4 regions of the Kitasatospora sp. NBC_00070 genome follow, and region 3 is predicted to be linked to each of the others. Evidence: riboswitches for the same ligand, from Rfam matches in the RefSeq annotation. Region 3 holds a riboswitch; each other region holds the start of a gene.

Region 1 (7,089 bases), 650 kb from region 3:
CCGCCGTGGACGGGGGCAGCTCGGCCAGCCGAGCCGCCGGCAGCGGCCGGTTGGCCATCAGCTCGGCCGGGATCGCGCCCCAGCGCTGCTCGTACCGCTGCTCGGCGCAGACCCGCTCCGGCCCGGTGCCGTAGCGCGGGTTGAGGCCGAAGCTCGGGCCGATCAGCAGGGTCAGCACGCTCAGCCCGATCAGCGCGTAGGTGACGACCGGCGGGCGCTCCGGTGTCCTGCCGCCCGGGGCGTCGAGGTGGTCCAGGACGGGGATGGCCATAGCGGAGAGCATTCCTCCGGCGTGGCCCACCGACACCGCCCGGTACTGCGGGTGGCCTAGTGCCGTGCGGTCTGCCCGCATCACGGACCAGGTGCCCTCGGTCGAACCCGCAGGCAATAGGCTTGACCTTCCGGACCCTGGGTGACCGCCGTACGGCGGCACCAACGAGAGGACTTGGCAGAATGACGATCGCCGCCCCGACCGCTGAGACCCGCTGGCGCTGCACGCTCTGCGGCAACCTGACCCGCTTCGACGTGACGCGCTCGTCCCGGGTGGTGGAGTTCCTGCACTTCGACCTGGCCGGCGACTCCAAGGTCGAGGAGACCGAGGTGCTGGCCGAGACGCTGGAGTCGGTCCGCTGCCGCTGGTGCAACGCGGTCGACCAGGTCGAGTTGGTGGCCCGTCCGGACGCCGAGCAGGCGGCCGCGGAGCAGCAGGAGTCCTGACCGGTGCACCGGCCCGGGCCCGCGCGGAGTGTGGCGCGGGTCGGGTCGGGGCACGGTAACCGCGACAATTGCAGAGAGCGGTGTGTTTGAGGGCAGCGGCAACCGGCCGTACGGACCCCGCGGAGCAGGATCGGAGCCGAGGACGTGGTGGACGCAGCATGGGGGGCGGCCGAGTCGCAGGAGCAGCCTCCCGCGGCCGCGACCCCGGCCGCCCCGGAGCAGGCCGACGCACCGCCCGCTCCTGCCGACCCGACCGATCCCACTCCCGGTGACAGCCCCGAACAGCTCGGCCGACCGCTCCCCGAGGGGGTCAGGCACCGGGTGGTGGGCATCGCCGCCGACGCGCTCGGCGGCCTGCCGGCCGCCGAACTGCCGGTCTCGCTGCGCCAGTACGCGAAGTTCACCCCGGCCCGGCGGGCCAAGTACGCGGCCACCGCGCTGGCCGCCGCGCTGGAGGCGGACCCGGCGTTCCGGCTGCGGATAGCCGATCGGCTCCGGCTCGGGCAGCCGGATCTGGTGAGGGCGCTGGAGGCGGGCAGCGTGCCGGGCGCCGCCGACCCGATGGACGTGGCGGCGGCCGCCTACCTGCTGCGCCCGGCCGGCTGGGCCCGGCTGGTCGCCGAGGCGGGCGAGCAGGTCGAGCGGGCCGGCGCCGAGGGCGCGGCGGCCGAGGCGGCCCGGCTGGTGGAGAAGCTCCAGGAGGAGCTGGCCGAGCTGCGCGCCCAGTCCAGGGCCGACCTGGACCGGCAGCGGGCCGACTCGGAGGGGATCCGGCGCGAGGCGGAGTCGCTCCGGAAGAAGGTCCGGACGCTGGAGAGCGACACCCGGCGGGCCCAGGCCGAGGCCCGCAAGGTGCAGGCCGAGCTGGCCGAGGTACGGGCCGGGGCGGCCACCGAGCACAGCGCGGCCGAGGCCGAGGCCCGTCGGCTGCGGCACCGGATCGCCGAGCTGGAGACCGCCCTGGAGGCCGGCCGCCGTTCGGCCCGGGAGGGCCGCAGCGTCGAGGACATGCGGCTGCGACTGCTGCTGGACACCGTGCTGCAGTCCGCCCAGGGCCTCCAGCGCGAGCTGGCCCTGCCGGTGGCGCAGATCCACCCGGCCGACCTGGTGGACGCGGTGGCACCGGCCTCCGCCTCGCCGCACGACGTGGCCCGCCGGGCGCTGGCCGAGGACGACCCTGCGCTGCTCGACCAGCTGCTGGCGATCCCTCAGGTCCACCTGGTGGTGGACGGCTACAACGTGACCAAGACCGGGTACCCGACGCTGCCGCTGGAGCAGCAGCGGATCCGGCTGCTCGGCGGTCTGGCGATGCTGGCCCAGCGCACCCAGGCCGAGGTGACCTGTGTCTTCGACGGCCAGGACCTGGACGTGCCGGTGATCCTGGCGCCGCCGCGCGGGGTCCGGGTCCGGTTCAGCCGGACCGGGGAGACCGCGGACGAGCTGATCCGGCGGCTGGTCAGGGCCGAGCCGCTGGGGCGTCCGGTGGTGGTGGTCTCCACCGACAAGGAGGTCGCCGACGGCGTGAAGAAGGCGGGTGCGCGCCCGGTGGCCTCACTGCTGCTGCTGAAGCGGCTGGCCAGGCCCTGACGGTGACTGACTGCAGGTCAGGGCGGGGTGGCCGGGTTGTGTCGGTCCGGTGAATTCCGGTCCCCGGCGGGAAGTTCGTGGCGGTAGGGGAGTGGCGCACCCGTGACAACTTCACTAGGGTCTGGCGTCAAACCTATTTTCTGGACAAGCACCCGATCGGGTGAGGTCGCGTCCAGGAGTGATGAAGGAGCTCTTCCTTTGGCTTCCCACCGCCGCCCCAAGCAGCCGAGCCGTGCACGGGTCTCCGTGCTGACCGCTGCCGCAGCGACCGCGGTCGCCCTCTCGGCGCAGGCGGGTGCCCACGCGGCGCCGGCCAAGCCGAGCAAGGACGAGGTCAAGGTCCAGGTCGACGCGCTCTTCAACGAGCAGGAGCAGGCGGCCGAGCGGTTCAACGGCGCCAAGGAGCGGACCGACCAGCTGCGCAAGCAGGCCGAGCAGCTGCAGGACCAGGTGGCCCGCGGCCAGGAGCAGATGACGGCCCTTCAGGGCGGCCTGGCGGCCGTGGCGGCGCAGGAGTACCGGGACGGCGGGGTGGACCCCTCGGTCGCCCTGATGCTCTCCTCGGACCCGGAGAACTACCTGACCAAGGCGTCCAGCGTCGACCAGGTGAACCAGACCCAGGCGCAGAGCCTGAAGACGCTCCAGGACCAGCAGCGCCGACTGGACCAGCAGAAGATCGAGGCCGCGGAGACGCTGGCCGAGCTGGACCGCAACACCAAGGTGCTGAACGACGCCAAGGCCGAGGTGCAGAAGAAGCTGGCCGAGGCGCAGAAGCTGCTCAACCAGCTGAGCGCGGCCGACCGGAACGCGGTGCTGGGCGACCGCGCCTCGCGCGGCGGCGAGCGGATCGACGTCGGCAACCTGCCGCCCGCCAGCGGCTACGCCGGTGCGGCGGTCTCCGCCGCGATGGGCAAGCAGGGCAAGCCGTACGTCTGGGGCGCCACCGGACCGAACTCCTTCGACTGCTCCGGCCTGGTGGTCTGGGCGTACGCGCAGGCGGGCGTCTCGCTGCCGCGCACCTCGCAGGACCAGGCCTCGGTCGGCACCAACATCGGCAAGGACTGGGCCAACGCGCAGCCGGGCGACCTGGTGATCTACCACCCCGACGCGCACCACGTCGGGATCTACATCGGCAACGGCCTGGTGGTGCACGCCCCGCACACCGGTGACGTGGTCAAGGTGATGAAGGTCGACGCGATGCCGATCAAGACCATCCGCCGGGTCTGATCCACCGTCAGCCTGATACGGCATAACGGACATCTCCCCATCAAGGCGTCCAACTGACGCCTCGTGACACGCCCGGGCCCGTCGGAACCTCCCTGTGATCTGGGACACCTCCGGCGGGCCCCGTCGCGTCCGCATCCCGGGAATTCGTCGGCGCAGCGTGCATTTCCGATCACGCTCGGTCGCAATCACCGAAGAATCACGACTTCATTCCGACTTTTTTCTTACAAGGATTTGAACCGATCACGGTTGGGTTACTAGGGTCCTTCTCGAACCACCGCACTGTCGATCACCCAACCTGGGTGGCGGCGGGGGTTACCGCCGAGTTCGAGACGCAGCGGGGCAGTTCCGACTGCCCTACGGGGAAGCCCTCTCGGGGGCGCTGTCGATCGGAGCCGGGGAACCACGTTCCTCGGGGTGAATCGGCGCCAGGTCGACGGACCGTCACGAGACGGCCCGACGGTGAGGCGCTGTAGGGCATCTCTTCCAGCCCGAACCCGTCAGCTCACCCGGTAGGCGGACGTAGGAAGAAGGAGCCCGCCTTCGTGGCGTCCCATCGTCGTCCCAAGCCTGCCGGCCGTACCCGGGTCTCGATCATCACGGCTGCCGCCGCCGCTGCGGTGGCGCTGTCCGCGCAGACCGGTGCGCACGCCGACCCGAACCCCACCAAGGACGAGGTCAAGTCCCAGGTCGACCAGCTCCACGAGCAGGCCGAGGACGCGACCGAGAAGTTCAACGCGGCCACGGAGAAGCAGCAGACCCTGCAGAAGCAGGTCAGCGGCCTTCAGGACGAGGTGGCCCGGCAGCAGGCCCAGGTGACCACCCTGCAGAGCACGCTCGGCGAGATCGCCGCCGAGCAGTACCGGACCGGCGGGATATCGCCCACCGTCCAGCTGATGCTCTCCAGCAGCCCGGACGCCTTCCTGGGCCAGGCCGACTCGTTGAGCCAGCTCGGCGCCTCGCAGGCGGACACCCTGAAGACGCTGAAGGGCGAGCAGGGCAAGCTCGACCAGCAGAAGTCCGAGGCCCAGAACAAGCTCGCCGACCTGGAGCGCACCACCCAGGAGCTCCGGGCGGGCAAGGACGAGATCCAGGCCAAGCTGGCCTCCGCGCAGGCGCTGCTCGACACGCTCAGCCGCAAGGAGCAGGACGAGCTGCGGGCCGCCGAGGCCAAGGCCGCCGCCGACTCGGCCGCCAAGGCGGCCACCGAGTCGAAGACCGCCGCGCCGGACCGGGCCTCCCGCACGGAGACCAGGACCGACCTGAGCGGCCTGCCGGCCGGGTCGTACGCGGGCACCGTGATCGCCGCCGCCGAGGCGGAGATCGGCAAGCCGTACGGCTACGGCTCCGTCGGCCCGAACAGCTTCGACTGCTCCGGCCTGATGGTCTGGGCCTTCAACAAGGCCGGGATCTCGCTGCCGCGCACCTCGGAGTCGCAGATGGGCGCCGGTCAGAACATCGGCACCAACATCGCCGACGCCAAGCCCGGTGACCTGATCATCTACCGCGGGGGCGGCCACGTCGGCCTCTACGTGGGCAACGGTCAGATCGTGCACGCGCCGCGCACCGGCACCCTGGTCCGGCACGAGTCCGCCACGGTCATGCCGATCACCCGCATCGTCCGGGTCTGACCACCCGTCCGTCGTAACGCCCGCAGGCCCGGCCACGTGCCGGGCCTGCGGCGTTTCCGGCTGGCCGAGCAGATGTCCGATTGATGGTCAAATATTCGACACTGTAGGGGTTTGGACTAGATCGCCGTGACTCGCTAACGTCTGCCCCCGGACCTTCGCAAGGACGGCCGCCCGACCGGGCGGCGGCGGTGGCCCGGCGCAGGAACGGAGCAGCCGCCGGTATGTCGACGCACAGTCGTTCCCCCCTGCCAGGCGCCCGCCGGTTCACCCGGGCGCTGGTGTTCACCGCAGCGGCCACCACGGTGCTCGGGGTGGCCTCGGCGGGCGCCGCCGGGGCCACCCCGGGCGCCCCGGCCGAGCCGCCCACCCGCAAGGACGTCAAGGCCCAGGTCGACCAGCTGTACGAGGAGGCCGAGCAGGCCTCGGAGAAGTTCAACGCGGCCCAGGAGCAGCAGCGGCAGCTGCAGTCCGACACCGGCTCGCTGCAGAACCAGGTGGCGGCCGGCCAGGACGAGCTGAACCAACTGCGCTCCGGGCTCGGCTCGGTGGCCGCCGCCCAGTACCGGGCGGGCGGCATCGACCCGGCGGTGCAGCTGATGCTGGACTCCGACCCGGCCGGCTACCTGTACCGGGCCCGCACCCTGGACCAGACGGCGGAGCGGCAGAACGACACTCTGCGCCAGGTGATCGACAGTCAGCGCCGGCTGGACCAGCGGCGGGCCGAGACCACCGCCAAGCTGGCCGAGCTGGAGTCCGTCCGGCGCACCCTGAACGAGAGCAAGCAGGAGATCCAGCAGCGGCTCACCAAGGCCCAGCGGCTGCTGAACTCGCTGGGCGCGGGGGAGCGGGCCAGGATGGCCGACGACGACGCCAGGGACGCCGCCCGCCGGGCCGCCCGGGGCGCCGAGCGGGTCGACCTCGGCAACCTGCCCGCCGCCTCCGGACGGGCCGCCGCCGCGCTGGCCGCCGCCAGCGGCAAGATCGGCTCCCCGTACGTCTACGGTTCCACCGGGCCCCGTACGTTCGACTGCTCGGGTCTGATGTACTGGGCCTGGCGGCAGGCCGGAGTGACCCTGCCGCGCACCTCGCAGCAGCAGGCCAACGCGGGGCAGCGGATCAGCCTCGCCGAGGCCCGGCCGGGAGACCTGGTGATCTTCTACAGGGACATGCACCACGTCGGGATGTACGCCGGCGGCGGTGTGGTGGTCCACGCGCCCTACCCCGGCGCCCGGGTCCGCTACGAGAGCGTCAACGCGATGCCGGTCAGCGGGGTGGTGCGGGTCTGAGCGGCGCTCGGCGGGCGACCGCCGGCCCGACCCCGGACGGCGGGGCGCGGGTCGGCGGTCCCGTGCTGTCCCGCCGGGCCGCGCTGCTGCTCGCGGCGGCCGGGCTGGTGCAGCTCTCGCCGCCGGTGGCCCGGCCGGTCCGGGCGCCCTCGGTACCCCCGGTCCGTTCGGCGAGCGCCGAGACGGTCCGGGCCCGGCCCCGGATCGAGGCGCTGCTCGCGGACCGGGCCAGGGCGCTGCTCCGGCTGGACCGGAGCGCGCTGGCGGCCGGGGTGACCCCGGCCGGCCGGGCCGCCGAACTCGCCGGGCTGGCCCGGCTGGCCCGCGTCCCGTTGGCCGAACTCTCCTACCGGATCACCGACTTCGCCGAGCCGGTCGGCGATGCCGTCACCCTGACCGTCGAACTCGGCTGGCGGATCGCCGAGTTCGACGACCTCCCGGCCGTGCTGACCCGGCGGATCGGGTGCGAGCTGGTGGACGGCGAGTGGCTGCTGGCCACCGACCAGCCGGTCGGTGGCGCCGCGCTCTGGGACCTCGGCGAGGTCCGGGCGGTGCAGGGCGGGCACAGTCTGGTGCTGGGTCAGGCCGACCCGGCCGCGCTGGCCGCCGCGGCGGCCACGGCCGACCTGGCGGTCCCGCTGGTG
Region 2 (7,089 bases), 1.2 Mb from region 3:
GTCGAATTGGACGGCCGCGCTACAGCCGCCGCTCTGTCGCACAGCTAGATATCACTGCGTGAATGTCACTGTCTAAGGACCCTAACGCGCAGGCCCGGCCGCAGAATCCCCCACGCAGAACTGTTCGCTGTGAGCGCAGGGTCCGAGCGGCAACGACGGACGGCCCGGACACCCCGCTGACGGGGTGTCCGGGCCGTCCGGAACAGGCTGGTGCTACCGGGGCGTGATCAGGCCTCGGTGGTCTCGGCGGCGGCCTCGACCGCCTCGGTCGACGTCTCGGCCGACGCCTCGGCGGCGTCCTCGTCCTCGTCGTCCTCGAAGGACACGACGTCGCCGTTGGTGTCGGTGACCTTGGCGGCCTCGACCACCAGCGCCAGCGCCTTGCCACGGGCGACCTCGCCGACCAGCAGCGGCACCTGGTTGCCCTGGACCACCTGCTGGGCGAACTGGTCCGGCGTCATGCCGGAGCCCGCCGCACGGCGGATGAGGTGCTCGGTGAGCTCCTCCTGGTTGACGCCCAGCTTCTCCTTGTCGACGATCTCGTCGAGCACGAACTGGGTCTTGATGCCCTTCTTGGCCTGGTCCTCGGTCTCCTTGGCGAAGTCCTCGACGGACTTGTCCTGGGTGGCGAGGTAGGTCTCCAGGGTGAGGCCCATGGGCTCGAGCTGGTGGTGCTCGAGGTTGTGCTTGCGGGTCTCGACCTCGTCCTTGAGGAGCTTCTCCGGGTAGTCCATCTCGACCAGCTTCAGCAGCTCGTCGAGCACCCGCTCCTGGGCCTGGGTGGCCTGGTCGAACTCGCGCATCCGCTCGAGGCGCTTGCGGGAGTCGTCCTTCAGCTCCTCCAGGCTGTCGAACTCGCTCGCCATCTGGGCGAACTCGTCGTCCAGCTCGGGGAGTTCCTTCTCCTGGACGGTGACCACGGTGACGGTCACCTCGGAGCTCTGGCCGGCCTGGGTGCCGCCCTTGAGCTCGGTGGTGAAGGTCTTGGTCTCGCCGGCCGACAGGCCGACCACGGCCTCGTCGATGCCGTCCAGCAGGCGGCCGGAGCCGATCTCGTAGCTCACGCCGGTGGCGGTGCCGTCCTCCGGCACCTCACCGTCGACCTTGGCCTCGAGGTCGACGACCACGACATCGCCCTCGGCGGCGGCGCGCTCGACGTCCTTGACCGAGGAGAAGCGCTCGCGCAGCTGCTCCAGCGACTTCTCGACGTCCGCGTCCTCGACCACGATCGGGTCGACGACGACCTCGATGCCGGCGAAGTCCGGGAGGGTGATCTCGGGACGGACGTCGACCTCGGCGGTGAACTTGAGGTCACCGCCGTCGGCGAGGTTCTCGACACCCTCGATGTCGGTGATGTCGGGCTGTCCGAGGACCTCGATCTTGCCCTCGTCGACGGCCTGCGTGTAGAAGCGCGGCAGGGCGTCGTTGACCGCCTCTTCCAGCACGGCGGCACGGCCGAAGCGCTGGTCGATGACGCGGTTCGGGATCTTGCCCTTACGGAAGCCCGGGACCGAGACCTGCTGGTTGATCTTCTTGTACGCCGCGTCGAGGCTGGGCTTGAGCTCCTCGAAGGGCACCTCGACGGTGAGTCGAACCCGGGTCGGGTTCAGAGTCTCGACGGCGCTCTTCACGGTTGGGTCTCCTAGAGGCTTGCGGTCAGGTTGTCTACGCCGTCCGACGAACGGCCGTGGGCCGATCGGGTTCGGGCGAGACGGGTGATGGGCGGTTGGAGCTGCATCTCCCGTACGGGGGTGGACGGTGAGCGTGACTCCTCGCCCTCGGGCGGTCTGACCTGTGCACATGCCACAGGGACGACCGCCAGCGGCCCATCCTACCGGTAGCACGAAAGGCGGACGCCAGGGCGCCGCTGTTCGGGTCGCCCACACGGCCCGAAGGACCCCCGAACCCGGCTCCCCGCACGGCCCCGGACGGTCGCATCAACGTCCGAATTCCGGACGGGCCGGGCCCGGCCGGGAAAAGGGGACGCGCCACCTGGCACACCGTCAGGTTCGCCGTCGGCGTACCCGGCGCTCCGGTCACGACCCCGTGAAACGCCAACAGGGCCCCGCGCACCGACGAGACCCTGCCGCACTGTCGGGGTGGCCGGATTCGAACCGACGGCCTTCCGCTCCCAAAGCGGACGCGCTACCAAGCTGCGCCACACCCCGTGGTGCCGAGAGGAAGCGTACACGCCGCCCAGGGCGCCCCATTGGTCATATCGGAGACCCGCCGGACACCCCGAACGGCCAAAGCGGTGTGCGAGCAACCGACCCGACCAGGTACGCTGACCCTGTCCTCGAGACCGGCAACGGGCCCGAGGTCGCCGTGTGCTCAGGCACCGCACGCGGGTGTAGCTCAATGGTAGAGCCCCAGTCTTCCAAACTGGTCACGCGAGTTCGATTCTCGTCACCCGCTCCAACACTTCGGCCCCCCGGTCAATGACCGGGGGGCCGAAGTCGTCTGAGCCGGGGTCAGACCCTGATCAGACGCTGACGCCGTGGGCGCGCAGGTACGCGACCGGGTCGATGTCGGAGCCGTAGGACGGGCCGGTGCGGACCTCGAAGTGCAGGTGCGGGCCGGTCACGTTGCCGGTGGCGCCGGAGAGGCCCAGCTGCTGGCCGGCCGAGACGGTCTGGCCGACCTTGACGGAGATCGAGGAGAGGTGGGCGTACTCGGAGTACTTGCCGTCGGCGTGCTTGACGACGACCTCGTTGCCGTAGGACCCGCCGTTGCCGGCCGAGACGACGGTGCCGGTGGTGATGGCCTTGACCACGGTGCCGGTCGAGGCACGGAAGTCGACGCCGGTGTGGTAGCCGCTGGACCAGGAGGAGCCGGAGGCGTGGTAGGCGGTGGAGGTGCCACCACTGACCGGGGCGACGTAACCGCCGGCCGCCACGGTGGCGGGCTTGGCGGCCTCGGTGGTGGCCGGGGCGGTGGTGGTCGACTTGGCCTTGGGGGCCGTGTCGGCCTTCGGAGCCGGGGTCGACTTGGAGCGGGACGCCTTGGTGGAGTCCGTGGTGCTCGTGGAAGAGGAGGAAGAGGACTTGGTCTCGGTCTTCGGCGCCTCGGCGGCCTTCGGGGCCTCCGCGGCGGGCTGCGGCGCGACGGCCGCGGCCTGGCCGGCGAGCGAGAGCTGCTGACCCGGGTAGATCAGGTTCGGGTTGCCACCGACCACCGAGCGGTTGTCCTGGTAGAGCTTCTCCCAGCCGCCGTCCACCTGCTTGGCGGTGGCGATCTTCGAGAGGGTGTCGCCGCTGACGACCTGGTAGCTGCTCGCGACCGGGGCGGCCGGAGCGGAGACCGGAGCCACGGTGGTGGCGGCGGTCTCGGTGGCGATGGTGGTGACGGCGGCGGCCGGGGCGGCCTGCGGCACGGAGGCGGCGGCGTGGCCCTGGTGGGCGCTGGCGGCGGCGACCGGCAGCGCGAAGGTGGCGCCGAGCACGCCGGTCGCGACGGCGATCCGGGTCAGGTGGGACAGCTGGACGCGACGGTGCTTGCCCTGTGCGGACATGGGGGTGGTCCTCTCCGACGCCTACGAGGTGAGCTGTCGGGTGCGGGCTGGAGATGCCCGGCCGCAGGAATGCGGCTTAACCCCAAGCCGTCCCGGTTCACACCGGTTCGGCGACTTACCTTGGGTCCCCCGCTCCTGCCATGCGTGCCTTGTACGAGGCGCCGGGCGGCGGCAGGACTCGGCGTTCCGCCCGGTTGAGCCCATCCGGTCGTTCACCGGACAGGCCTCGAAGCAAAGCCGATCGGCCGCCCGCTGGCAAGCCCCGGTTGAACGATGAACAAGGATGATCAGGGACGAAGGTCACTTCCGGTCCGGGACTTGCGACCCGGAGGGCCCGATTCGGCGACACTTCGTCCCCGATCGGTTCACGGAGGGTGGCCGATATCGCCGTCCGTACCCACCCGGTCCCGCTCCGCCAGCGCCGACAGTGACACCGCTCACGCCGGGCCGATACGCTCGCCACGGTCGCGCTCGAACGAAGGTGTTCGAAGCGCCGTCGAGCAGAGTTCTGTCGAGCGAGGAGCCCCGTCTGTGCGCCCCGAGGAACGGCTGGCCGTCATCCAGCGCGCGGCGGTCCGCGAGCTGGCCCGGCTCGGCCAGGAGTTCACCGCCGACGGTCCGCTGCTGCGCGGGCCCGGCACCACGGCGGTGGCGTTCCGGGAGCACGACGAGCACGGCACCGGCGGCGGCCACGTCGACCTCGGCTACGTGCTGCGGCTCGGCCAGGGCGACGCGCCGGTGATCTGGGACTGCGCGGCCGGCGTCGGCGGCACCGAGGTGGAGCGGCTGGACAGCGCGGTGCGGATGTGGGCGGGCACCACGGCGAGTGCCGTGGTCGGCCTGCTGACCGGCGGCGGCGACCACTACGACGCCCCCGAACTCCCGGGCTGGCACGTCGTGCAGGGCCCGGCCGCGGTGTTCGGCGTCGACACCGACCCGCTGTTCGACTGGGTCGCCGAGCGGGATCTCGGCCCGGTGCTGGCCGCCGCCGTGCTGCCGGAGCTGGCCGAGCGTCAGGTCAACGGCGTGAAGCTGTTCTTCGGCGGCAAGGCGGGCGACGACGTCGCCGAGGTCCGGATCAACGGGACGGTCTGCGAGTCGGCCTCCACCACGCTGCGCGCGCTGGACTGGCCGCGCGGTGAACGGCTGTGCTGGGCCCGGCTGTTCCTGCTGCTGGTCGCCGAGCATCCGGTGACGGAGACCCCGGGACAGGCCGAACCCCCGCCGCGGCGCGGCCGGTTGGGCCGCTGGTGGCGGGGCCGTCGCTGAGACCGGCCGAAGCCGGCCCGACCCGGGTCAGGCGCGCCAGGTCAGCTGGCGACCGAGGAGATGGTCTGGGCGAGTTGGGTCAGGAAGTCCTGGATCGGCTTGGCCGCCGTGGACTGGCTCAGCATGAAGCCGAAGAGCGCGGCCATGACCGCGTGACTGGTCTTCAACTGCTTGTTGCGGATGAAGATGACCACGATGATCCCGAACAGGACCAGCGCTGAGACGGAGAAGGCCACCAGGACTCACTTCCTCATTCTTTCGTAGCGAGCTTCGTGGCGGGCCCAATCCCCCGAGACCCCCGAGAACCGACCGTCCCACCCGAACTCAGTGTGGTCGTTCGTGCCGACTGCGTAAAGGACTTGCCGGAAGGCAGCCGCGAAGATCCTGCGATGTGAGACGAATTTCCGCCGACCGAGACGATAGCCCAGCCAACCTGACGGGCCGTCGAACGGGTACCCCTAACTGGAAGTTGACCGCTCCCGGGCTGGTGGGGCCGGACCTAGATCCACTGCACCGGGCCGCGGTCAGGAATGGCCGAAGACCGGCGCACCGACTTGACACAGTTCGGCCACCGGTCGGTCACCCGCGCCACAGCAGCAGGACCGCCCGGTCGTCGTTGACGTCCTTGGCCACCGACTCGATCAGCTTCACCGCCGAGCCCCGGCCGCCGTGTTGGGAGAACGGGGCGCCGCCGACCAGCCGGTCCGCCTCCCCCATCAGCCGGTCCATCCCCTCGGTCAGGTCCCGGCCGGGGATCTCCACCATGCCGTCGGTGCAGAGCATCAGCACGTCGCCCTGGTCCAGCCGTCCCCGGACCGCCTCGAAGACCGCACCGTCGTAGACCCCGAGCAGCGCGCCCTCGACCGACTCCTTGATCTCCCAGCGGCCGGTGCCGGCGTGCCGCTGCATCCCGGGCAGGTGCCCGGCCGACAGCAGCTCGTACTCGCCGGTCTCCAGGTCCAGCACCAGGTGCACGGCGGTCGCGAAGCCCTCGTCCCAGTCCTGCCGGAGCAGGTAGCCGTTGGCGGCGGGCAGGAACTGGTGGGCCGGCAGCGAGCCGAGCAGCCCGCCGAACGCGCCGGAGAGCAGCAGTGCCCGGGAGCCCGCGTCCATGCCCTTGCCCGAGACGTCGGCGAGCACCACCTCGAGGGTGCGGCGGCCCGGGCCGGTCCTGGTGGCCACCACGAAGTCGCCGGAGAAGGACTGGCCGCCGGCCGGGCGGAGCGCCATGTCGGCGGACCAGCCCTCGGGCAGCGCGGGCACCCTGCTCTGCACCCGCAGCCGCTCGCGCAGGTCGAACAGCATCGAGCCGCCGCCCCGCCAGGGCACGCCGACCCGGCTACGGAACTGGGCCAGCAGCAGCCCGGCCACCCCGACCGCGCCGACCACCAGGGCGGCGCCGGGGGTGACGCCGAAGACGTAGGTGTCGGGCCGGTCGCTGGCCACCCGCTCGCCGGTGTGGATCAGCGACTCGACCGAGAGCCCGAGCGCGGCGGCCGCGTACAGCAGCACCAGGGTGCCGGGGCGCAGCAGCAGGGCCCCGGCCAGGATCGGCAGCACCAGCGCGGTGGGCGGCGCCCAGGCCGGGATCAGGACGTTGAGCACCACCAGCAGCGGGACGGTCGCGAACAGCACCGCGAAGGCGAGCCAGTCGGAGGCGTCGCCGCGGAAGTAGTCCACCCCGGTCCGGCGCAGCACTCGGCGGACCCGGTGGAGCCTGCTGCGCAACCGGGCCGTCCACGGGGTGTCGGCCGCCTGCGCGGCCGGGCCCGTCTCAGTCGGCCGGGGCGTGAAACCCGGCGTGCTGCCAGCCATGGGCTCTGACCTTATCCACCGGCGTGGCCCGCCGTCGACGGTTGGGGCGCCGCCGGGCGCACCGTTCCGCGCGGCTCAGTGGATTTCGGCCGCCGGAGGCGCCCACCTGCCGCTGGAACCCGGGAGGTCAAGCCGCCGAATGTCGCTCGCGCACGATGCGACTCGGTGATAGCTGTTGGCATATGACCGCTGATGAGACGACAGTTGACGGCCTGGCCGTACGTACACTGACGAGCCGGGAGTGGGACGGCTGGTACCGGACCCTGGAGGTCGCCTTCGGCGGCCAGGAGGAGCACCCCGAGGAGCGGGCGCTCTGGCGGGAGTTGACCGAGCCGGACCGCTCGCTGGGGATCTGGGACGGCGCCGACCCGGTGGCCTGCGCCGGGGCGTTCTCGCTCCGGATGACCGTGCCGGGCGGGATGGTGGTTCCGGTCGCGGCGGTCACCATGGTCGGGGTGCTGCCGACCCACCGGCGGCGCGGCCTCCTCACCGGG
Region 3 (7,089 bases):
GTCGCGCACGGCCTGGTGAAGGCCCCGGGCCTGCCCGACCTGGGCGGCGCCGACCAGCTCAAGCTGCTCGGCAACGACGTGATGCCGTTCTTCGACCAGGACGGCGTGCACGCCATCTACCGCGCCTGGCGCCGGATCCTGGACGAGTACCCCGGCGACCGGATCGGCGTCGCGGAGGCGTGGACCCCGACCGTCCAGCGGACCGCCAACTACGTCCGCCCGGACGAGCTGCACCAGGCGTTCAACTTCCAGTACCTGGGCACCTCCTGGGACGCCGCCGAGCTGCGCGAGGTGATCGACACCTCGCTGGACGCGATGCGTCCGGTGGACGCCCCGGCGACCTGGGTGCTGTCCAACCACGACGTCACCCGGCACGCGACCCGGTTCGCCAACCCGCCCGGTCTCGGCACCCAGATCCGTACCCCCGGCGACCGCGAACTCGGCCTGCGCCGGGCCCGGGCCGCCACCCTGCTGATGTTCGCGCTGCCCGGTTCCGCCTACGTCTACCAGGGCGAGGAGCTCGGTCTGCCGGACGTCACCGACCTCCCGGACGAGGTCCGGCAGGACCCGTCGTTCTTCCGGCAGGCCGGTCAGGACGGCTTCCGGGACGGCTGCCGGGTGCCGATCCCGTGGTCGGGCACCGAGGCGCCGTACGGCTTCGGCCCCACCGTCGGCGGCCCCAGCTGGCTGCCGCAGCCCGCCGACTGGGCCGGGCTGAGCGTGGAGGCGCAGGCCGGGGACCCGACCTCGACCCTGGAGCTCTACCGCAGCGCGCTGACCGTCCGGCGGGAGCACCCGGACCTCGGGGCCGGTGCCTCGGTGGAGTGGCTGGACACCCCGGCCGGGGTGCTGGCCTTCCGTCGCGGCTCCTTCGTCTGCACCGTGAACGTCGGCGCCGAGCCGGTCCGGATCGAGGCCCCCGGCCGTATCCTGCTCTCCTCCACCGAAGCCGTCGCGGTGGACGGTGCCACCCTGCTGCCGGCGGACAGCACCATCTGGTGGGCGGTCTGACGTGGTTGCAATAGGCTCTGGGATCGTGACTACGGCGCGACTTTCGGACATCGCGGCGCAGGCGGGGGTCAGTGAAGCGACCGTCAGCCGCGTCCTCAACGGCAAAGCAGGGGTTTCGGCCACGACCAGGCAGACGGTGCTGGCCGCCCTGGACGTGCTCGGCTACGAGCGCCCGACCCGCCTGCGGCAGCGCAGCGCCGGCCTGATCGGCCTGATCACCCCCGAGCTCAGCAACCCGATCTTCCCGGCGCTGGCCCAGGTGATCGAACAGGTGCTGAGTCGGCACGGGTACACCCCCGTGCTCTGCACCCAGACCCCGGGCGGTTCCACCGAGGACGAACTGGTGGAGATGCTGGTCGAGCGAGGGGTGGCCGGCATCGTCTTCGTCTCCGGTCTGCACGCCGACTCGACCGCCGACCACGACCGGTACGCCAAGCTGACCGGCCGTCAGGTGCCGTTCGTGCTGATCAACGGGTACAGCGAGAAGATCGCCGCCCCGTTCATCTCGCCGGACGACCGGGCCGCGATGTGGATGGCGGTCCAGCACCTGGTCGAGCTCGGCCACGAGCGGATCGGCCTCGCGGTCGGCCAGCGCCGGTACGTCCCGGTGCTGCGCAAGATCGAGGGCTTCACGGCGGCGGTGCGCGAGCTGCTCGGCCTGACCGAGGCGGAGGCCGAAGGGCTGGTCCACCACACCCTGTTCAGCGTCGAGGGCGGCCACGCCGCGGCCAACGCGCTGCTCGACAAGGGTTGCACCGCGATCGTCTGCGGCAGCGACATGATGGCGCTCGGCGCGATCCGGGCGGTCCGGCAGCGTGGGCTCGCGGTGCCGCAGGACGTCTCGGTGGTCGGCTTCGACGACTCGCCGCTGATCGCCTTCACCGAGCCGCCGCTCACCACCATCCGTCAGCCGGTCGAGGCGATGGCCACCGCCGCCGTCGACGCCCTGCTGGAGGAGGTCGGCGGGAGCCCCGGGCAGCGCGCCGAGTTCATGTTCCAGCCCGAGCTGGTGATGCGCGGCTCGACGGGCGCCCACGCCAAGGGCTGACCGGACGCACCGAGGCGGGGCACGAGAACTCTCTCGTGCCCCGCCTCGGTGCGTCCGGTCAGCCCTCCTGGACGGGCGGGCCGACCCGGTCAGTCGGTCGGCGGCTCGTCGGGGGCCGCGCGCAGCTCGGCCAGCTCGGCCTCCAGCTCGGCGACCCGGCTGTTCAGGCGCTGGACGTCCTGGACCGCGTCCAGGTAGTTCGCCTTGTGCCGCTTCGCGACCTCGCTGAGGGTGTCGACCCGGTCGGCGAACGCGTCGCGCTCGACGGCCAGCGGCTGGACGGCGGTGTGGAAGACCGCCTCGGCGATCCAGTCCGCCCAGGCGTTGATGTGCTGGGTGCCGGCGGCGCCGCCGAGGTCGGCGTTCTGCAGACCCTGGAGCATCGCGGGCCGGATGGTCTCGGCGATCCGCTGGGTCGCGGTGGGCGGCACGGTCATGGCTGGTCCTCGCGGTCGAACTGTGGGCTGGCAACTCCGCGACATGACCGACGAAGCGAAGGCGCACATCACCGCCAGGATAATCGCTGCGGGCAGGCCGCTGCCCCGGAGCCGACCAGGGTCTCCGGGGCAGCGGCCTGGGGTGCGTCAGACGCGACCGGCGAAGTCCGGCGCCCAGTTGGCGATGGACTCGGTCTTCACGCCCGCCCGCGGGTTGGCGGCCTCGACGTACTTGCCGTCGCCGATGTAGAGGGCGACGTGGTAGACGCCGGAGTTGCTGCCGTTGTTCGACCAGAACAGCAGGTCGCCGGCCTGGAGGTTGTCCAGCGAGACCCGGGTGCTGGCGTCCGCCTGGTCGTTGGCGACCCGGGGCAGCGAGATGCCGGCCTGGCGGAAGGCCGCCTGGGTCAGACCCGAGCAGTCCCAGCCGCCGTTGCTGCTGCCGCCGTAGACGTACGCCTGGCCGAGCTTGGACATCGCGAAGTTGATCGCGGCGGCCTTGCTGCCGGTCGCCGCCACCGCGGTGGTGGCGGTGGAGCCGGACGCGGCCTTGGTGCTCTTGGTGGTCTTGGCGCCGGTACCGGCCGACGACGAACTCGGCGCCGGGGCGGTCGACTTCGGCGCGCTGGTCACCACGGTGGTGGTGCCGCCGAGGGCCAGCTGCTGGCCCGGGTAGATCATGTCCGGACCCTCGGACAGGATCGCCTTGTTCAGCTCGTAGAGCTTCTCCCAGCCGCCCTCGACGTTCTGGCTCTGCGCGATGGTGGAGAGCCAGTCACCGGCGACCACGGTGTAGCTCTTGGCCGCGGTGGTCGTGGTGGTGGTCTGCTGCTCGGCCGCCTTCGGCGCCGGGGTGGCCGCCTTGGGGGTGGTGGCCTTCGGCGTGGTGGTCTTGGCGGTGGTGCCGGTCGAGGAGGTGTCGACCTGGGCGGCGCCGCCGCCCTTGGTCAGTCCGGCCTGCACGGAGCAGACCGGCCAGGCGCCGGGGCCCTGGGAGGCGAGCACCTTCTCGGCGATCGCGATCTGCTGGCCCTTGCTGGCCTGGTTGGCCTGGGCGGCGTACTGCTTGCCACCGAACTCGGCCCAGGTGCTGGAGGTGAACTGGAGGCCGCCGTAGAAGCCGTTGCCGGTGTTGATGCTCCAGTCGCCGGTGGACTCGCACTGGGCGACCTTGTCCCAGGTGGAGACGGTGGCGGCGGACGCGGAACCGGCGGTGAGGCACGGGACCGAGAGGCCGATGCCGACCACACCGGTCGCGGCGATCAGACGGCGGGTGCGCTTGGACGCGCTGCTGGACAGCATGAAGATGCGTTCCTCTCCCACGCCTGCGAGGTGAGCTGTCGGATTCGGGCTGGAGTTGCCCGGCCGTGCGTGAGCACGGCTTCACCCCAAGCCTGAAATCGGTCAAATCGGACCAATTGCAGGCGACTTACCTGTGGTTCCCCCGCCCCTGCCATGGTGTTTTGCTCTGCTGCCTGTTCATCCGATGGCAGGACTCGGCGTTCCGGATGAACTGGGTCCGTGTGGCCACGAACAGGGGAGCACGTTAGACAGACTTAAGTTCAAACCGCAAACCTCTGTGATGTGGATCATGCTTTCTTTATGGAACCTTCATGATGCTGAAGTGTCCGTTCCGGTGATGGGTTTCGATCGAATCTGATCAAATCCCTTCCCGTTCAAGGGACTTGCCTATGCTTCAGGCGAGGCGGCCGCAGGCGCGGCCCGGGGGAGGGGTGCGCGGCACCATGCGGCACGCGAAGAGGCCCGGAGCGGGACCGGAAGATAACGACTCGGCAAAGACCGGGCGCAGAAAGCTACTCGGCTGGATCGCGGCCGGCACGGCGGCCGCCGCGATCGGGGTGGAGGAGCTGGTCCGGCACACCGGTGACGCCCCTGACGTCGCCTCGGCTCCGCCGCCGCCCACGCCCGGGGCCGCCCACTCGCACGGTGACCCGCTGCCGTCCGCCTCCCCGGAGCCGTCGCCTTCGCCCTCCCCGGAACCGAGCCGGCCGGCTCGTCCGTGGTCGGACCCGGCCGGCTGGGGCGGCAAGCTGCCCGGCCCGGCCGCCGCCGTCCGGATCGCCGACCACGTGGTGCTGGACGGCGATGCGGCGGTCGGCTCGTTGGTGGTCGAAGCATCCGGTTCGCTGACCTTCGCGGCCGACCGCTCGGTGGTGCTCAGCTCGGCGGGCAACGTCGAGGTCAAGGGCAGTCTGACGCTGGCCCCGGCCGACGCCGCCCTGCACACCCTGCGGTTCCCCGACGTGGACGAACGGCGCTTCCAGGGCGGTGGTATGACGCTGATGCCGGACGACACCGGTCTCTGGGTCACCGGGGCCGGCTACCTCCGACTGGACGGCGCCGCCAGGACGGCCTGGGTGCGCGCCACCGGCGCGCTGAAGGCCGGCGACACCCGGATCACCCTGGCCACCGAGCCGACCGGCTGGCGCCCCGGTGACGAGCTCGCCGTCACCCCGACCGGGGCGCCCGCCGGCGACGGTTTCTCGGAGCGGTACGACCTGCGGACCATCGCCTCGATCAGCGGCGGTACGGTCACCCTGGACGGCCCGCTGAAGTACCCGCATCCCCGGGTGGCGACCGGAGGGGGCGTCACCGTCGGGGCGGAAGTGCTGAATTTAACCCGTAATGTCCGAATCGAGGGCACCGAGAAGGGCCGCGCCCACGTCCACCTGACCAGCTCCCGGAAGTCCGACGTCCGGCACGCCGCGCTGCGCTGGCTCGGACCGCGCGGCCCCGGCAAGGACCAGTGGAACGGCAAGGCGGTCACCGAGCCGGTCCTCGGCCGGTACGGGCTGCACTTCCACATGCTCGGCGACACCAGCCGGGGCACCGTGGTCGAGGGGGTGGTGGTCCGCGACACCGGCAGCCACGCCTTCGTCCCACACGCCAGCCACGGCATCACCTTCCGCAGCTGCATCAGCCACCAGACCTGGGAGGACGCCTACTGGTGGGACGGGCCGCTGGACACCCGCACCCCGCAGGGCCCGTCGGACGACATCACCTACGACTCCTGCGTCGCCTCCCGGACCCTCTTCGACCCCAACCCGCGCGGCTACCGGCTGACCGGTTTCAGTCTCGGCGCGGGCACCGGCGGCGTGGCCAGGGACTGCGTGGCGGTCGGCGTCCAGGGGGCGACCGGCGCCTCCGGCTACCACTGGCCGGAGACCAGCGAGGGCGTCTGGACCTTCGAACGCTGCCTGGCCCACAACAACCTCGAGAACGGCATCTTCGTCTGGCTGAACGCCCAACACCACCACGTGGTCGGCCAGTTCGTGGCATACCACAACGGTGGCTGGGGCATCGAGCACGGCGCCTACCTGAACGACTTCGACTACACCGGCAGCGTCCTGTACGGCAACGCCGCCGGGGGAGTGGCGCTGCACGCGCTCGGCCGGGACAAGGGGACGATCCTGGACGGCCTGCTGATCGACGCGGCGGGCCAGTCCGACTTCGCGGTCTCCACCATGCACCACCAACTGCCGGGGGAGACCGTCCTGGTGACCCGCAGTCGGCTGACGGGTTATCGGAAGGCGGGCGTCGCGTTCCGCGCGCTGGACGGCGGGGCACCCGAGGACATCGCGGTGCTGGACTGCGAGTTCGGCGGCCCCGAACTCTGGTTCGACCCCGCCCTGCCGGAGCCCAAACGCATCGTCTTCCGCCCGGCCGGCCAGACCCAGGCCGTCGAGGTCCGCCGCGACAACTCCCGCACCCCCACCACCGCCACCCCGGCCCCCCGCCCGGTGACGACCCCCCAACTCGCCCTCCACGACACCGCAGCCCGCACCACCCGCCTCGCCTGACCATCAGGCAGATGCTCGGCCCGCTACGGAGTCAGGGGCTCGGGGCCCTGCTTTTGGCAGATGCTGCGGTAGTCAGGGGCTCGGGGCTCTGCGGTTGTGCGGCTCCGCCGCGTGGGCGACGCCGGCCTCGGAAATGGTCACCGTTGGGTAGGTGGTCAGGCACTTTCGCAGTGACCCGCACGCCAGATCTCCTCGCAGTTCCCCGAGCCCCTGGACCGTAGCCCCGAACGCCCTGCCAAAGGCGCAGCGCCGAGCCCCTGGGAAAGCCGAGCGCAGCGTTATGCCTGGTCGGCGAGCACGGTCTCCAGCGCGGACAGGTACGCCGAAGCGATCAGCTGGCCGAGCGCCGCGTAGGCGCCGAGCGGGGCGGCCCCCGGGCAGCCGGTCTCCTCCGCCGCCGTCGCCAGCAGCTCGGGGTCGGCCTCGGGGCCGATCACCAGCGGGGCGAGGGCCGGCCGGACCGACCCGGTCGCCCGGAGGTGCTCGACGGCGGCCCGTACGGAGCCGGGCACGTCGAGTGCGGCCGGCACCACCGGAACCGCGAGCCGGGCGGCCAGCAGCACTCCGGTGATCCCGGCGGCCGCGGCCGCCTCCTCGCCGCCGGCGGTGGTGAGGACGACGCCGTCCGCCGCCGTGGCGATCGCGAACAGCCTGGCCCGGTCGGCGCGGGCCAGCCCGGCTTCGGAGAGCCGGACGTGGACGGCCTCGGCGAGCAGCGGGTGCGGGCCGAGCACGTCGGTGACGGTGGCGCCGGTCTCGGCGGCCAGTCGGT
Region 4 (7,089 bases), 5.1 Mb from region 3:
TCAGGTTGACCTGGCCGCTGACCACGTTCTCCCAGGTGGGGGCGGTGGCGTCCTCGAAGTCGGCGAGCCAGATCTTCGCACCGGAGTTGAGGGCGTTGATCACCATCTTGCGGTCGGTCGGGCCGGTGATCTCCACCCGGCGGTCCTGCAGTGCGCGCGGCGCCGGGGCGACCTTCCAGTCCCCGGCGCGGATCGCGGCGGTCTCGGGGAGGAAGTCGAGGGTGCCGGCCGCCGCGATCTCGTCCCGGCGGGTTTTCCGTCGGGCCAGGAGCTCCTGCCGGCGGCCTTCGAACGCACGGTGCAGACCGACCACGAAGGCGACCGCCTCGGGAGTGAGCACCTCCTCGCTGCGGGGGACGCGCGGTCCGGCGACAGTGACGACCGGAGCGGCGGGGGAAGCGCCGACGGGTCCCTGATCTGCAGCCATGGCAGAACACTCCTTGGACAGTTGAGCCAACAGGGAAATTCCGGTGGGAACTTCCTCGATACCGACCCGCCTACTGGCGGGTTCGGTTCTGTAAGGTGGAGACTAGTTTCCGCGATACAGAATTTCAACGCTTTGTTGAGGTAGATCGCTGGGACTCTACTCCTCCTCCGACAGTGAAGGGAACGCCGGTGGCCAGCACCTCCGCCGCAGCACCCACAGGGGCCGACCGTGCCACCGGCGGCGTGCAGTCCGTCGAGCGCGCCTTCCAACTCCTCGAAGCCCTGGCCGACTCCGGCGGGGTGGCCACCCTGAGCGAGCTCTCCGCCACCTCGGGCCTGCCGATGCCGACCATCCACCGCCTGGTTCGTACCCTCGTGCAGCAGGGCTATGTCCGCCAGGACACCGCCCGTCGCTACACCCTGGGCCCCCGGCTGATCCGGCTCGGCGAGACCGCGGGCCGACTGCTCGGCAGCTGGGCCCGCCCGTACCTGGCCGAGCTGATGGAGGCCACCGGCGAGACCGCCAACCTGGCCGTCCTGGAGGGCGGCGAGGTGGTCTACGTCGGGCAGGTCCAGTCGCGCCGCTCGATGCGGATGTTCACCGAGGTGGGCCGCCGGGTGCAACCGCACTGCACCGGCGTCGGCAAGGCCCTGCTGGCCCAGCTGGACGAGGCCGAGGCGCGCGGCGTGCTGGGCACCCAGCCGCTCCAGTCGCACACCCCGTACACCGTCACCGATCCGGCCGAGCTGTTCGCCCAGCTGGCCCAGGCCCGGGAGCGCGGCTACGTGGTGGACGACCAGGAGCAGGAGATCGGGGTCCGCTGCATCGCGGTCGCCGTCCCCGGCGCGCCGGCCCCCACCGCCCTCTCGGTCTCCGGCCCCGAGGCCCGGATCCGGGCGCTGGAGGCCCAGGCAGGCAACACCTCACTGGTCCCGGTGATGCGGCAGATCGCCGGTCGACTCGGTCAGGTGCTGGCCCCCTGACACCGGGGCGGTCACCCGAAGACGCCGGGGCGGTCGCCCGAAACCCGCCCGGCACACCGTCCCCGCCTCCGTACGAATCCGCGTCGCGCCGCTACAGTGCGTAGCGGGACGACCGCATTCGGCAGACAGGTGATGACAGTGACCAGATGGGTGATGGCGGGCCTGGCCGCCTCGGCGGCGCTGATGCTCGGCGCCACGACGGCGGGCGCGGCGCCCTCCGGCTCCGACCTCATGGTGGTCCGGCTGGACCCGGACGCGGTCGCGCCGGGCGGGACCACCACCGTGCACGGCTTCGTCGCCAACGTCGGCCCGCAGCGGACGGCCTCGCCGTTCACCGTGCTGGTCGACCTGCCGGCCGGGTTCACCGCCGAGGGGCCGTACTTCCCGGCCGGCTGCCGGGCCCTGTCCGACCAGGTCGTGCAGTGCACCTTCGGCGGCGGGCTGCCCCCGCTGGAGACCGCGACCGCGCTGGTACCGGTCCGGGCGGACGCCGACGTGCCCCCCGGCACGGTGGCCGAGGGGCACGTCAGGGTGGTCAGCGTGGACGATCACAACCCCGCGAACAACAGCACGCCGTTCACGCTGACCGTCGGCTGACCCGAGCTCAGCTCACGGTCAGCGGTAGACCCGGACGTAGTCCGAGGCGAAGCTGATCGGCGCGCTGCCGCTGGGCCCCGGGTGGTACTGCCCGGCGCCCACCGAGAGGTTGAGGATCAGGTAGGCCGACCAGTTCGCCCCGACACCGGTGCCGTCGGAGAAGACCTTGGTCCCGTTCACGTACCAGTCGACGGAGTTGGCCCCGTAGTAGGTCCCGATGGTGACCCACTTGTCGGGGCCGACCGCGTTCGCGTCGGTGTGGTACTTCAGGCCGGACTTGACGTGGTTGGTCAGCTCCAGCAGCGCCGCGTTGTCGGGGTGGTACTCGAAGCTGTCGATCTCCCCGTTGCCGTCCTTCCAGGTCCACAGCGCGGGCCAGGCTCCGGAGCCGGCCGGCAGCTTGACCCGGGTCTCGGCGTAGTCGCCGGTCTTCACCTGGAAGCCCTGGGAGGAGTACTCGGTGGTGAGCAGCCCGGTGTCCCAGGCCTGCTTGCCGCTCTCCAGGGTGTGCGTGGACGGCTTCGCGGTGAAGGTGGCCACGCCGCCGGAGACCGAGACGCCGCCGGGGTTCAGCCAGTCGAGCTTGTTGTCGTCCGGGTTGTGGTTGCCGTAGCGGTACGCGCTGCTGCGGTCACCGACCCACTTGGAGCCCCAGGCGATCGAGCTGTCGAACTCCTCCGACCAGGTCAGCGCCTTGCCGGGGATCGGCGAGCCGCCCACCGTCGGGGTGGGAGTCGGCGTCGGGGTGGGAGTCGGCGTCGGCGTCGGGGTCGGCGTGGGGGCGACCGTGCCGCCGACGGTCAGCTTCTGCGACGGCAGGTTGTGCCAACTCCCGCCCTGGTCCTGCCAGAAGCCGAACTGGGTGTACGTCCCGGCGGGCAGCGTCCGGGCCCCGCTGGTGAAGTTCACGCCGCCCGGGCAGATCTGCACGTTGCTGGCGTTGCCGGGGAAGTCGAGGTTCCGGCCGGCCGCGTCCCGGACGCCGACGCCGAGCGTCTTCGCGGTGAAGCAGGCGCTGGAGTGCACGGTCAGACCCGCCTTGGTCGCGGTGTTCGCGGCCGTCGAGCTGAGGGTGAGCCGGTCCTGCGTGACGGCGGTGGCCGCCTGTGCCTGACCGGCCAGGCCGGTGGCGACCAGGGGTACCGCCACCAGGGCGGCCGCACCGAGGCGTGCGGGGGTAAGGGCGATGCGCATGGGCAGGTCCTCTGCGACGCCTGCGAGGTGAGCTGTCGGGTTCGGGCGAGAGGAATCGCCCGGCCGCAGTGGGTGCGGCTTCACCCCGAGCGACCCCCGTACCGGAGCAGGGGAGAGCGCAGACTGACCTGGTTCCCCCGCTCCTGCCCATGTTTCGGTGATCGGGTACCCGGCACCGGGTGGACAGGACTCGGCGTCCCGGCGACGAGGTCCGCGTAGGTGCGGACGACTCCATGCAGGCTAGGCAGATCGCCTGTCCATCGACAACGAGAGTTGCCTCACATCAGGTTTGGCGGGCCCCCGACCGGTGCGGGCCGACTGCACCCGGCCGACCGCGACCGCCGGGCCCCGGGTCGGCCCCACCCTCGCCCGGCACCCTTGTTCGACACTTCGATCGCTCGCGGTACACGACAAGTCGCAGGAGTTCCACGGTAGTTACGCGCGGGTGAAGTGTTTCCGCAGCCCTTCCGCAGCGTTCTGACATGCCCTCACAATGACAGCCATGCGAATCACTCTACGCGCGTTGCAGACCCGTGCCGCTTCCGTCGCGATGGTCGGCCTGGTCGCCCTGGCCCCCACCGCCGTGTTCGCCACCGACGCCTCCGCCAAGGTCAGCGGGAGCGTCTGCCTGACGGCGCTGCCGAGCCAGGGTCGGGACACCATCCGGCTGATCGACGCGGGCGGCCCGTTCCCGTACAGCCAGGACGGCATCGTCTTCCAGAACCGGGAGGGCGTGCTGCCGAGCCAGTCCACCGGCTACTACCACGAGTACACCGTCAAGACGCCGGGGTCGTCGACCCGGGGCGCCCGACGGATCGTCACCGGCAAGGTCTTCCACGAGGACTACTACACCTCCGACCACTACGCGACCTTCTACAAGGTCAACTTCGGCTGCTGACCGCTCCCCCACGGCCGCCCGCCCCCACTCCCCGGGGACGGGCGGCCCCGTCGTTGCACTGACCTGACGTCAGGTCCTGCCACGCGACGTACGGCCGGAAAGCGGGGCCCGGCCACTGGTTGTTGAACCCTGCGCCCTCACGTTGAGGCGAACGGGAACCGGGAGTCCGAATCACCTGTGCTGCGGGACCTGGCTGTCCGGCTGGTCGAGCCACGGGACCTGGTGACCGGCCGCCACGGTCAGGCCGAAGCGTTCGACTCCCGGCCGGCCTTCGGCCTGCCACCACCGAACAGCACGTTCGACGGCCTGCCACAACCGACGGGGGCCGGCCTGGTACACGGTGGTCTCCGACTGGCCCTTACGCCACACAACCGCTGCCCATGACCTGTCACCGAGCCCGTAGAACCAGGCGGTTGTCGTGCCGTCGTCCTGTTCGTGGATCACGTGTGTCACGTCCGGCACCGCCAGGCCGATGACGAACGTCTGCACGCCCCACACTCCGCCGAGATCATCCGCCGTGAGTGTCGTCCGGTACTCGGTGTCCGCGTCACCGGGGAAGTCCGGGACGTATGCCGAGTGGGACGGGAACTCCGAGCGCGATCCCCGGTCCTTCATGAAGCCGACCTGCTCGGTGAAGTGGCCCGAAGCGGTCAGGTCGTCTCCGACGGTCAGCTTCACCACAGCATCGCGGAAGGAGTACCGGGTGCCCCACGGAGCCAGGATCAGGCCCCCGGGCTTCACCTGCCGGAGCCACCCGGGAGGGATCTCCTGCACACCGTACGTGGCAATGAGCCGGTCGTAGGGTGCGCCCGCCGGCCAGCCGAGCTGCCCGTCCCCGGTGACCACCTCGGGAGCGAGTCCGGCACGCCGATGCGCGGTACGGGCACTCTCCGCAACGGCAGCGTCAATCTCCACGCTGACAACCCGTCCGGGGCCGAGCCGGTGAGCTAGCAGACCGGAGGTCCAGCCCGTTCCGGCACCCGCCTCGAGCACTTTCACACCAGGCGCCACGTCCAGGTCCCGCAGCATCGACATGACCACGTTGGGCTGGCTGTTGCTGCTGGTGGAGAGCTGCCCGGCCGCGGTGCCTTCGTGCGCTCCGTCATCCCATTGCGTGACGATCGGGATGTTGGAGTCCACGGCACGGCGCCAGGCGTCCGGGTCGGTGCGCCGGTCGATGGCCACGGTGGACCGGGAAGCCTCGGTCCAGGCCCACATCAGATCGGGGATGAACAGGGAGCGAGGCACCGAGTCGAACGATGTCTCCCAATCAGGAGACATGGAGCCGTTGTCGAGGAGGAACCGCCCCAGCTCGAAGCCGGGGCGGTCCGTTCCCTCAGCGAGGGGGGCGGTCACTTGCGGTGACCTCCATCGCCGGGCGGGGGCCCACTGTCGGGGGACGGGGGCGGCGGCGGTGCAGGCGGCTGGATCGGCGCGGGGTTGCCCCCGTGTCCTCCGTCGTTCTCCAAGATCATGGGGAATCCTCTCCATGCGGCTCGGGCCTACAGGCGTCTGCCTGAAGGAGTGGAACCCGCCCTCAGCCGACCGGACTTGGCTTCCCTCCCGGCGGAGGGCGGAGACTGTGAGGGTTGCTCCGGCGGCGTCACCGGAGCAACCCAGTGGGGACATGAGACGGACTGCTGCGGTCAGGAGGATTCCGCGGCCCGGTGGATCGGGCACCGGCACGGCTCGTAGTCGGCGAGACCGCCCCAGCTGACGCCGGTCCTGTACGTCTCGCGGGGCCTGGTCTCGGTCTTCTTGCCGTCCGGGGTGACCTTGTACACCCGGATCGACACGACAGCCTTGCTCACGTCAACTCCCTGACATCCTCGACCGGGTAGCCGAACAGCTCCCGGTCGCCGTATCCGTACGGCACCTGCAGCGGCGTCCGGTCGGGCGTGGGACCCCGCAGGTCCGACACCAGGACCCCCACGGCCGGCCGCCACGACAGCTGACCGGCCTCGGGTACCGGCCCCCGGAAGACGATCGGAACCGCAAGCGCTATGGGCCGGGGCAGAGTGGCGCTGGTCATGGTGGGGCCTCCGAGAGGGGATGGCTGGCCGGTAGAGGGCGAACCGGACTGTTCGTTCTGGGTAACAGCATCAGCACTGGTAGCTACGATCGGTAGATCACAGACCACAACAGATCGACAGACAGGGTCGGGGGACCAACAGTGCCGCGAGAGAAGGAACTCGACCCAACCGAGTCGATCTCGGCTCTGTTCGGGTCAGAGCTACGCAACCGCCGGACGGAGGCGAAGCTCAGCCAGGAGGCACTTGGCGAGGCGGTCGGCTACACGGGCTCTCTGATCGGGCAGATCGAAACGGGCCGACGGCAGCCGCGCTTGGAGTTTGCCCAGCGCCTCGACAGTGCGTTCGACACGTCCGAGTACTTCCAGACTCTCTGGCACCACGTCAGTGGAACGAGCCGCTTCGCCGACTACTTCAAGAAGTTCGCGGCATACGAGGAAGAGGCTCCGGAGGTCTCGGACTTCGCTGCGCTGATCTTCCCGGGCATGTACCAGGTAGAGGGATACATGTGGGCGCTGTACCGGTCGGCGGACCCGTTCGCCTCGGACGAGGAGATCGGGGAGAAGGTCGCCAACAGGCTTGCACGGCAGTCCCGTCTTTCGACCCCAACAAAGCCAGTGTTGTGGTTGCTGGTTGACGAAGCCGTACTTCGCCGGCCGGTGGGTGGCCCCGAGGTCATGGTGGCTCAGCTCTCCCACGTGGTCGATCTATGCCGGTCGCGAACCGCTCAGGTTCAGGTGATTCCGAGCAGGATCGGTGAGCATGCGGCATTGGAAGGGGCGATGACTCTTATGACCTTGGCCGACGGGTCGGCGGTGGCCTACGTTGAGAGCCCTCATACCGGACAACTGGTGGAGGACCCAGTAGTCGTCTCCAAGATGCGCCGGACCATGGACCTTGCGAGGTCGTTGGCGCTTACACCGATGGCTTCGCTGGACCTGATCAACGCAACGATCGAGG

The links. A riboswitch is a leader RNA that binds a small molecule or an ion and turns the genes downstream of it on or off. The one in region 3 is predicted to bind cyclic di-AMP.
Region 1: it holds a riboswitch for cyclic di-AMP, as region 3 does, so the genes downstream of both, OHV05_RS08055 (NlpC/P60 family protein) here and OHV05_RS05070 (transglycosylase family protein) in region 3, are expected to answer to the same signal.
Region 2: it holds a riboswitch for cyclic di-AMP, as region 3 does, so the genes downstream of both, OHV05_RS10490 (peptidoglycan DD-metalloendopeptidase family protein) here and OHV05_RS05070 (transglycosylase family protein) in region 3, are expected to answer to the same signal.
Region 4: it holds a riboswitch for cyclic di-AMP, as region 3 does, so the genes downstream of both, OHV05_RS28285 (hypothetical protein) here and OHV05_RS05070 (transglycosylase family protein) in region 3, are expected to answer to the same signal.

Annotation. Positions count from the first base shown of each region.
Region 1 is NZ_CP108247.1:1,733,311-1,740,399, reverse strand. It holds gene OHV05_RS08075 (rhomboid family intramembrane serine protease) at 1-271, opposite strand, end outside; gene OHV05_RS08070 (hypothetical protein) at 454-717, shown strand; gene OHV05_RS08065 (NYN domain-containing protein) at 862-2,304, shown strand; gene OHV05_RS08060 (NlpC/P60 family protein) at 2,503-3,531, shown strand; cyclic di-AMP (ydaO/yuaA leader) riboswitch at 3,899-4,063, shown strand; gene OHV05_RS08055 (NlpC/P60 family protein) at 4,074-5,159, shown strand; gene OHV05_RS08050 (NlpC/P60 family protein) at 5,381-6,445, shown strand; gene OHV05_RS08045 (hypothetical protein) at 6,508-7,089, shown strand, end outside.
Region 2 is NZ_CP108247.1:2,263,443-2,270,531, forward strand. It holds gene tig (trigger factor) at 228-1,631, opposite strand; tRNA gene OHV05_RS10480 (tRNA-Pro) at 2,095-2,168, opposite strand; tRNA gene OHV05_RS10485 (tRNA-Gly) at 2,345-2,418, shown strand; gene OHV05_RS10490 (peptidoglycan DD-metalloendopeptidase family protein) at 2,483-3,511, opposite strand; cyclic di-AMP (ydaO/yuaA leader) riboswitch at 3,517-3,705, opposite strand; gene OHV05_RS10495 (DUF6348 family protein) at 4,043-4,780, shown strand; gene OHV05_RS10500 (hypothetical protein) at 4,822-5,016, opposite strand; gene OHV05_RS10505 (PP2C family protein-serine/threonine phosphatase) at 5,360-6,508, opposite strand; gene OHV05_RS10510 (GNAT family N-acetyltransferase) at 6,778-7,089, shown strand, end outside.
Region 3 is NZ_CP108247.1:1,079,998-1,087,086, reverse strand. It holds gene OHV05_RS05085 (glycoside hydrolase family 13 protein) at 1-1,011, shown strand, start outside; gene OHV05_RS05080 (LacI family DNA-binding transcriptional regulator) at 1,037-2,059, shown strand; gene OHV05_RS05075 (hypothetical protein) at 2,149-2,496, opposite strand; gene OHV05_RS05070 (transglycosylase family protein) at 2,644-3,819, opposite strand; cyclic di-AMP (ydaO/yuaA leader) riboswitch at 3,806-4,008, opposite strand; gene OHV05_RS05065 (hypothetical protein) at 4,242-6,317, shown strand; gene OHV05_RS05060 (sirohydrochlorin chelatase) at 6,596-7,089, opposite strand, start outside.
Region 4 is NZ_CP108247.1:6,217,336-6,224,424, reverse strand. It holds gene aceB (malate synthase A) at 1-427, opposite strand, end outside; gene OHV05_RS28295 (IclR family transcriptional regulator) at 616-1,410, shown strand; gene OHV05_RS28290 (hypothetical protein) at 1,549-2,007, shown strand; gene OHV05_RS28285 (hypothetical protein) at 2,026-3,201, opposite strand; cyclic di-AMP (ydaO/yuaA leader) riboswitch at 3,204-3,371, opposite strand; gene OHV05_RS28280 (ribonuclease domain-containing protein) at 3,752-4,099, shown strand; gene OHV05_RS28275 (methyltransferase domain-containing protein) at 4,271-5,455, opposite strand; gene OHV05_RS28270 (hypothetical protein) at 5,746-5,910, opposite strand; gene OHV05_RS28265 (Scr1 family TA system antitoxin-like transcriptional regulator) at 6,273-7,089, shown strand, end outside.